Regions from separate parts of the Anaerobiospirillum sp. NML120511 genome, predicted to be linked through region 2. Evidence: predicted binding sites of a transcription regulator. Region 2 holds the regulator's gene; the other holds the start of a gene.

Region 1 (4,866 bases), on a different contig from region 2:
TTCAAATCCTGCCCCCGCAACCAGTTTTAAACTGGTCAGCCTGCTCCAATGACGACGCAAATCAGCAGCTTTAAGCTGCTTTTTTCGTTTCTGGGTCCTGCAAAATTCTCCTGCAGCCCGTCGCCTCCACGGCAACCTCCCATCAGGCGCTATCCCGCCGCAACTCATCTGAAGACCTCTAATCCCCTATTACCTCTCATCGCATGCCAGTAATCACTGGTCAGTACTCTATTGCCTTCAGGCTCTGTCCAGACGTCAATATCATTTGGGCGTGGCACAGGTGATTAAGAGGGCCTTGAGTTTATCTAAGCCGTTATGGATCCTCTAAACAGCTTCTTACATGTTCATCTCCAGATCCATGCCTCTTTATTAAAGCGGTCAGCTCTGTTGCCCCAGAAGCGAAAAAGCGGACCAGTGGCCCGCTTCGGTTAAAGAGAGAAGTAATTGATTATCTGCCCAGTAAGCTAAGAGCGATAGTAGGACGCTGGTTAGCCTGAGCCAGCACGGACTGTGAGGCCTGCTGGATAATGTTGTTCTGGGTAAGAGCTGCAGTCTCAGAGGCGAAGTCAGTGTCTCTTATGCGGCTGCGGGCATCAGACTGGTTTTCGGAGATATTAGCCTGATTACGGATAGTACTCTCCATTCTGTTTTGTAAAGCACCAAGTCCTGCGCGTTTGGAGTCAACAGCCTGAATCAGCTTGTCGATATTGGCTAAGGTGTTGGTAGCCAGTGAAGCCATCGAAACAGTGAACTCAATTGTATTGTTCTGATTTTTTAACAGGCCAGCGGTTTTGGTAGTCTGCTTGTCATGCGCAATACCCGCCTGATCTGCAATACCACTTAAGGTAAAACCAACAGACCAGTTGAGATTAAGAGTGTTACCGGCATTAGCACCTACCTGGAAAGTAAGCTTTCCATCAGCTGGAATAAGACCTTTACCTGCACCCTCAAGTACTACCTGGCCTGCAAAAGTGGTCTGCTTGGCAATACGTGAGATTTCAGCTGAAAGCTGTGCAACCTCTTCCTGAAGAGCTTTACGGTCTGATGCAGAGTTAGTACCGTTAGCGGACTGTACAGCCAGCACGCGGATACGCTGCAGCATGTTGGTGGTTTCGTCCAGGGCACCTTCAATGGTCTGAGCCAGGGCAATACCGTCATTGGTGTTGCGGTTACCCTGATTGAGGCCGTTAATCTGGGAGGTCAGACGGTCAGCAATCTGCAATCCGGCAGCATCGTCCTTAGCAGAGTTAATGCGCAGACCTGAGGACAGTCTCTGATAGGAGACATTCAGGTTTAAAGTGGCATTACTGAGCTTCCTCTGGGCATTGATAGAGCTGACGTTCGTGTTAACGTAAAGGGCCATAATCTTTTCCTTTCTCTCTCAATTATCTTTATATCCAGTACTTCGAAAGTATGCATATACGTACTGCATTGTTGGTATAGATTCATGCAACGCTGGTGCCACTCAGGCTCTTAAAAACTCCCCTTTGATGACAGCTGCACAGCCACACAAAAGTAAAAAGCGGGCCAGTGGCCCGCTTAGGTTAAAGAGAGAAGTAATTGATTATCTGCCCAGTAAGCTCAGAGCGATAGTAGGACGCTGGTTAGCCTGGGCCAGCACGGACTGGGATGCCTGCTGAATGATGTTGTTCTGGGTAAGCGCTGCGGTCTCAGAAGCGAAGTCTGTGTCTCTTATGCGGCTACGGGCATCAGACTGGTTTTCGGAGATATTAGCCTGGTTGCGGATAGTGCTCTCCATTCTGTTTTGTAAAGCACCAAGTCCTGCACGCTTGGAGTCAACAGCCTGAATCAGCTTGTCGATATTGGCTAAGGTGTTGGTAGCCAGTGAAGCCATCGAAACAGTGAACTCAATTGTATTGTTCTGATTTTTTAACAGGCCAGCGGTTTTGGTAGTCTGCTTGTCATGCGCAATACCCGCCTGATCTGCAATACCACTTAAGGTAAAACCAACAGACCAGTTGAGATTAAGAGTGTTACCGGCATTAGCACCTACCTGGAAAGTAAGCTTTCCATCAGCTGGAATAAGACCTTTACCTGCACCCTCAAGTACTACCTGGCCTGCAAAAGTGGTCTGCTTGGCAATACGTGAGATTTCAGCTGAAAGCTGTGCAACCTCTTCCTGAAGAGCTTTACGGTCTGATGCAGAGTTAGTACCGTTAGCGGACTGTACAGCCAGCACGCGGATACGCTGCAGCATGTTGGTGGTTTCGTCCAGGGCACCTTCAATGGTCTGGGCCAGAGCAATGCCGTCATTGGTGTTACGGTTACCCTGATTGAGGCCGTTAATCTGGGAGGTCAGTCGGTCAGCGATCTGCAGACCTGCTGCATCGTCCTTAGCTGAGTTAATACGCAGACCTGAAGACAGTCTCTGATAGGAGACATTCAGGTTTAAAGTGGCATTACTGAGCTTCCTTTGGGCATTGATGGAGCTGACGTTCGTATTAACGTAAAGGGCCATGGTTTTTTCCTTATTCTCTCAATTTCTCGTTGCATGACACACGTAAGGCATTAAGTACGTGTTCTGCATTATATGAACAGTTTCATGCAACGCAGGTGCCATTGCTTCCCTCAAGGCAGGCTCCTTGTGGCTTTAACGTCAATAAACAGAAACCAACAGGCTCTTTTATGACTGAAGCTTATGAGTCAAATGGCCTTGACTGTATTAAGCCAGAACGTGTCGCAATCTTGTCATGGCACAAAGACCGGCCGCCAGACAGCAAGTATCCGACTGCTCTTAAAAAGCTAAAAAGCGGGCACGAGGCCCGCTTTAGGTAAAGAGAGAAGAGTAATGAATTTATTATCTGCCCAGTAAGCTCAGCGCAATGGTAGGACGCTGGTTAGCCTGGGCCAGCACGGACTGAGATGCCTGCTGGATGATGTTGTTCTGGGTAAGAGCTGCAGTTTCAGATGCGAAGTCTGTGTCTCTTATGCGGCTACGGGCATCTGACTGATTCTCGGAAATATTGGCCTGATTACGAATAGTACTTTCCATTCTGTTTTGGAGAGCACCAAGTCCAGCACGCTTGGAATCAACTGCCTGGATAAGCTTATCGATATTAGCTAAGGTATTGGTAGCATGGGATGCCATTGAGACAGTAAACTCCATTGCATTGCCGTTTTTAAGAAAGCCTGAAGTTTTAGTCTGTTTAGCTGCTGCAATACCAGCCTGATCCGCAATCATGGAAAGAGTGAAGCCGGCAGACCAGTTTAATTCCAGTGTATTACCTGCGTTGGCACCTACCTGGAAAATCAGCTTACCTTTATTATTACCATTAGCAGGAATAAGACCGGTACAGCCATCCAGAACCTGCTGACCAGCAAAGGTGGTCTGACGGGCAATGCGGGAAATTTCAGCAGAAAGCTGAGAGACCTCTTCCTGAAGAGCTTTGCGGTCTGCTGCTGAGTTAGTACCGTTGGCAGACTGTACAGCCAGCACACGGATGCGCTGCAGCATGTTGGTGGTTTCGTCCAGGGCGCCTTCAATGGTCTGGGCAAGGGCGATACCGTCGTTGGTGTTGCGGTTACCCTGGTTGAGGCCGTTAATCTGAGAGGTCAGACGGTCAGCGATCTGCAGGCCTGCTGCGTCGTCCTTGGCAGAGTTGATTCTAAGGCCTGAGGAGAGGCGCTGATAGCTGGTATTAAGGTTCAGAGTGGCATTACTGAGCTTCCTCTGGGCATTGATGGAGCTAACATTCGTATTAACATATAGAGCCATAATCTCTTCCTTAATCTCTCTATTTTTCGCGACTCATGTATGTCACAGCATAGGATAGACATACTGCATTATTGAAATAACTACATGCAACGCAGGTGCCATTTATTCACGCAAAGCTGATAGCTACGGGCTTTGCAGCAGAAAAATGCATGGCAACAGATACCATTTGCAGATTGAAAGAGAGGCAAATATCACGTTATTTATCAAAGGCATATGACCATGTTCACGTGCACACCTGCATATCTTCTGGCAGTCATCGCCTCTACATTTAGCGCACTCTGCACAGGCCACTGCACGAAGTGGCTCTCATGCCCCCCATGCATATCCTCGACAGTGCTCAGTCCCTGGTACGTGCTCTTTGGAGGCAGCTCCTGATGGTCCATATGATGAAAAGCTGATACAGGCCACGTCACCTAGGCTCCATTACCCCCATCATCATTCTTTCCCGCCTAAATGCGGCAAAGCTGCCAGCCGGATGGTCCGACTGGCAGCTTTGTTCTATGTATTATGACGGCCGCAAAAGCCATATGTATTCTGTCTGCCGTGAAAAGCTGTGGGGTGCGGCTCTGTTTTTTGTGGGGACTGTGGATGGCTTTTTGCTCTGGCTGAGTTTTGGGTCAGCGTGCGTGGTATTCGCTCATCATCAGCTCCTTGCCCTGGAGGCTGCGGTACTCGAATGCGGCCTTGAGCATGAGGGAGCCGAAGATAAGGTGGAAGCGGCTCTTCATCTGGGCTGTAGTCTCTCCACTGGCGCAGTACATGAGCAGGTCGTCCCTGATTATCAGCTCGGTGTCCGGGTTCTCGCTCATCTCAAAGATACGGTACGGATCCCATCCTGATGGTCTTGGGGTGTTGGTGGCCAGGATACTGATGCCGCGCAGCATAAGTCCCTGTTCCTCTTCGTAGAAGTCATCGAAGTTTTCAAAGGAGCCAAAGCCGTCGGTCTCGCCGTCATAGGAATAGTGGTAGGTCACCTGGGCAAGGCTCTTACGTGAGTGCAGCTGCTTGGCACAGTGGCCCATGATGCCTATACCCGCCTCAAGCTCAAACTGGGTGAACAGGCCTGCGTCTATGCCCTCCTGGGCAGCACTGCGGGCTGCATTGCTGTCAAGCTTGAGCCTTGCTACAAA
Region 2 (4,866 bases):
GACAGTAGCTGCAGTGCCGCCGCATACGGAGAGCAGGCACATGAGGAACATGCCATAGTCCTGATAAAGGGCAGCTGAGGCCAGAAAGCCCAGCAAAATACCGCTGTTACAGGCAGCCAGCACATAGCCCATGCCGCGCTGGAGATTTTCCGAGGTCAGCATCTTGGTATGGAAGAGGATAAAGCACATCCACATGGAAGATGAGAAACCGGAAATGATATTGGCAATGAGGAAGCCCTCGCCTGTAGGCATGTACAGACGGATCATAGACGCCAGAGCTGCTGAGGCGCAGCCGGTAATAATCATGGGCTTGTAGACGCCTATTCTGTCAGAGAATATGCCTACAAAGATGCGGGTAAAGAAAGGAACGGCACCATAAAAGCCTACCACCAGACCTACAAAATCAGCGCTTATCTTCTGTGCCAGCAGGAAAGGGGTGGTATAAGGCACATATACGTATTGGGTAAACCAGAACAGTCCAATAATCAGCAAAAGACGAGCTGTCTGACTCATGATGACCTCTCGGGCGGCTGCCCTTATGAAGCATAGTTTGAAAATCCGCAGAAAATACGGCAGGTACCTGTTTTCAGGATGCCTAGACTAACAGCAAAATGGACAATAATCCATAGCGCTTATCATACCTTTCAATGACGCTTTATTCGTGGGCATGGATGCCCCCTTACGCATCAGGTAACGGACTGTGCAGGCGTAAAAATGGGGCAGCTGATGTGACGGGGCTGTGCGAGCCAGGCAGGCTATGAGTATTATGGCAGTCGCCGCTCGCCGCTCGCAAGGGGCAGTGCATGCTGGCGGAGGAGCTCTGGCTCAGGCACAGGCGCGGGCGGGGCTGTCGGCGCGGGAGGGACCTGAGTTTTAGATGGTGGGCAGAAACGAAAAAACCCGCCTGCGGCGGGTTCTTTCCTCGAATATCAGGAGGCGGGGCCTCCTGCTGTGTATAATGATGACTTTTTGCTGGTCCGGGATAGTTCCCGGATTTCCCGGCTGGGAAACTGTGGTCAGTCTCATCACCGCAGACATCGGTAACGGGAGTATCTGAGACCGTCCTGAAAGCTGGGCCTTACGGGGCCCTGGTGAATAACAGTGGTTGCTTTCCCTGAGAGGGTCTTTGGTACGCGGTACCCGGGGTGCTCAGCAGGGGGTTACTGTCTGTCCGCTTCAGGTGGTGGCGGTATGCCCCGTTTTCCTAATGTCCGGGACGGTGCCGCTTCAGCCATTACTCTGAGCCGGAACTGTGTTTATTCGTGCTTTTCCTTATACTTGACAAGCTGACGATCAACCTTGTCAATTAAGGCATCGATGGCTGCATACATGCTCTCATCTTCTGCTTCGGCGTGAAGTGTGCCACCAGCTACACTGAGATCGGCTTTTGCAATCTGTAAGAGCTTCTCTACAGTTAAGGTAACAGAGATGGAAGTGATAACATCGCCCTTGCGCTCGAGCTTGTTGAATTTGTCGGTGACATATTCATGAAGAGCGTCTGTGACCTTGAGTCCTACACCTTGGATGTTAATCTGCATATTTTGATCCTTAATCCAAACTTGTTGGATACCGAAAGTGAGGCTGACGTCCACCGCTGTTATCATGCCTGAGCATTAAATAGTCCAGAAAAGATATGGTTGGGTGCAGTATGAAAAAGGACTATCCGTAACAGTGGTTCCTACTGCTGGAAACTATCACTCAAAGCGAAGCTTTAAGGCAGTTGGTTGCCTGGTATTCTCCCGTAGTCGCAAAACTGTTTGAAAAATCATAGTCAGCGACGGTGATACCGCAGGCTAATGGGCTCGTCGTGCCCTGGGGGGTGTATTGCAACCTGTAAGTCCATATTAACCAAAATAAGCACCTTGTGTACAAATATGTTCGCAAGATTTGATGTATGTCTCAATATGGTCAAATTGCCTGAAACTTTTGACGAGGCCCGCAGCTGCGCCTTTTGGCTCTCAACTGTGCCTTTGATATGCCAGTTATACCAGCAGTGATAACAGGCTCAGACCAGGAAGTGCGCTCCCGTGTTTTCCTGCAAATACAGTGGTGCTCTCCAAAACAGAGCAGTCTGCACCAGTCCGGTCAGAGCAGGTGCCTGCCAGGCACAGCAGTCTGCATAGGGGGCAGGTGCCCATAGGGCAGAGCAGGCTTCATTGGTCATAGTATGTACCCATAGCCTTAGCCTGAGTATGAGCGCAGCGGGCAAAGCTGGTACAAGGGGTGGCAGCCGGATCAGGCAGCCACCAAAAACAAAGAGCGCCATAAAGGCGCTCTTTGTTTTTAGGATGGCAGGTCGGGATTTATACCAGACGCTTGCGCTGTGAGGATGAGCCAATACCCAGGGCCTCACGGTATTTGGCAATGGTACGGCGGGCTACGCAGAATCCTTTTTCCTTGAGCAGGCTGGCAATCTGGTTGTCCGAGTATGGACGGCGCGGATTTTCACTGCTGACAAGGGACTTGATCTCGGCACGGATAGCAGTTGAGGAGGCGGTACCGCCGCTTTCAGTGCTTACGTGGCTGGAGAAGAAGTACTTGAGCTCGAAAGTACCACGCATGGTGTACAGATATTTCTCTGTAGTCACACGGGAAATGGTGGACTCATGCATGGAGATTTCCTGGGCAATATCATTGAGCACCAGCGGCTCCATACGGTGTTCACCATAATCAAGGAAAGCCTTCTGATGGTCAACAATACAGCGGGCTACCTTAAGCAGAGTGTCATTACGCTTGGCCATACTCTGGATGAACCAGTTGGCCTCCTGCAGATTGGACTTGAAGAACTCCTTTTCGCGCTCATTGCGGGCATAGCAGGCAAGGGAGCGGTACTGCTCGTTAAGGCGCACACGTGGCAGAGCATCAGGGTTGAGAATAACGTCGTAATCTCCGTCCTTGTCCTTTACTACCAGCACATCAGGCACGATGTAATCAGCCTTTTCTCTGATGGCGGTGCGTCCCGGGCGTGGAGTCAGGGACACAATGACGTCATTGACCTTCTTTAAGACATCTTCCTTGACGCCCAGCTTGGAGCAAAGGGAGCGGTAATCGTGGTTGGACAGCAGATCAAGGTACTTGGAGACCACTTCATTGGCCATGCGTACCTCTTCGCTATGATCACGGGTCATCAGATCCTTGAGCTGAATGAGCAGACACTCCTGTACGGAGCGGGCGCCTACACCCAGAGGGTCGTAGTTCTGAATAAGCTTGAGGACGATATTGACGTCATCAATGGTGGCCTCTGGCCAGGTGACATTGATAAGAGCGAGCAGATCATCAAGGCTTTCAGTCAGATATCCTGAGTCATCAATACCGTCAATGATAACTTCAGCAATATAGCGGTCACGGCCCTTAAGCGGAGAGCAGTCGAGCTGCCAGGTCAGGTGATCGTGCAGATTGATCTGAGTTTCGCCCTCGTAGGCACCGTCATCGTCCATTACGGCACCCTTGCTGCGGGTGCGGGCGCTGTAATTGTCCTCACGGCTCAGATTATCAAGATTCTCCTGAGTGGAGGTGCTGCCCGGATCGATCTCAGGCATGGCAAGTTTGTCCGGCAGGTCACCGCCACCGGTATCAGTTACCTGGCTGTAATCGCCCATAGCTGCCAGATCAGCTGCCATATTATGGTCAGCAGATGAGAAGTCATCAAAATCGCCGCCACCATCGTGATCAGGAGCGTACTCGATGCTGCTGCTGCCACGCATGGTGCTGTCACTGCCCATAAGCTCATTTACCGAGGCAATTTCGCTCTTACCGTCATAGCCGGCCATGTCGATATCAGCACCCTGGAAGGAGGCATCGTCGTTGAACGGGTCATAGACCTCACTGTCGTTCTCCATGCGCTCACGCTCAGCCATGGCATCAAGAGACTCCAGGTTGGCATTGGCAATGGACTCGTCAATCTCCAGAAGGGGATTGGTTTCAACGGTCTGCTGAATCTCCTGACGCAGATCAAGAGTTGATAACTGCAGAAGACGGATAGCCTGCTGCAGCTGCGGTGTCATGGTTAAAGTATGGGTCTGGATTGCTCTTAACTGGAGCGAGTTTCTCAAACCGGCCATGGTTCTGATCCTATAAAGAGAAGTTCTTACCCAAGTAGACTTCCTGAACTTTCTTGTTGTTCAGTACTTCCTGTGCCGTACCCTGGGCAATAATTTCTCCAGCGTTCACTATATAAGCTTTGGCACATACGTCTAAAGTCTCGCGGACATTGTGGTCAGTGATGAGCACGCCAATGCCACGGTCTCTCAGGTGCTTGATAATATCTTTGATGTCGGAAATTGATATCGGGTCAACACCGGCAAAAGGCTCGTCCAGCAGGACGAATTTCGGGTTGGCTGCCAGGGCGCGGGCAATTTCCACGCGGCGGCGCTCGCCGCCTGACAGGGCCATACCTGAGCTCTTGCGGATATGCTCGATATGGAATTCTTCAAGCAGCTCGTCTACGCGCTTTTGCATTTCAAGACGACTCTGCTTTTTCTGCAGCTCCATTACACTGAGGAGATTCTCCTCAACGGTAAGTTTGCGAAAAATGGAGTTTTCCTGCGGCAGGTAACCAAGACCTGCCTGGGCTCTTTTGTGCATGGGCATGTGAGTGATATCGACGTCATCGATGGTCACATTGCCGTTTTCTGTAGAGATAATGCCCACAATGATGTAGAAAGAAGTGGTTTTACCGGCGCCATTTGGTCCAAGAAGACCGACAACACTGCCACTTTCGATGCTCAGACTTACATCATTGACCACCACACGGTCCTTGTAGGTTTTTTTGAGGTGATTGGCTTGAAGGAGACTCATAAACGACCTTTCTTGTAACAGGTTATGAGGCCCGCTGACCTTAGGCGGAGCGGGCTTTCAGGAAGGGTC

Evidence for each region. The regulator sigma-54, encoded in region 2, starts transcription at its own class of promoters, with help from an activator protein. The targets are predictions, from matches to a motif close to TGGCACNGTTTTNGCTT.
Region 1: MXE39_RS08735 (flagellin) is a predicted target of sigma-54. The motif match lies at 2,564-2,580, and genes of this name have one in related genera.

The regions. Positions count from the first base shown of each region.
Region 1 covers NZ_JALKIK010000029.1:23,914-28,779, forward strand. Annotated here, with positions in the region: tRNA gene MXE39_RS08725 (tRNA-Met) at 1-23, shown strand, start outside; gene MXE39_RS08730 (flagellin) at 449-1,363, opposite strand; gene MXE39_RS08735 (flagellin) at 1,565-2,479, opposite strand; gene MXE39_RS08740 (flagellin) at 2,819-3,736, opposite strand; gene MXE39_RS08745 (hypothetical protein) at 4,354-4,866, opposite strand, start outside.
Region 2 covers NZ_JALKIK010000005.1:68,391-73,256, forward strand. Annotated here, with positions in the region: gene MXE39_RS02495 (MFS transporter) at 1-513, opposite strand, end outside; gene raiA (ribosome-associated translation inhibitor RaiA) at 1,257-1,538, opposite strand; gene rpoN (RNA polymerase factor sigma-54) at 2,304-4,052, opposite strand; gene lptB (LPS export ABC transporter ATP-binding protein) at 4,072-4,797, opposite strand.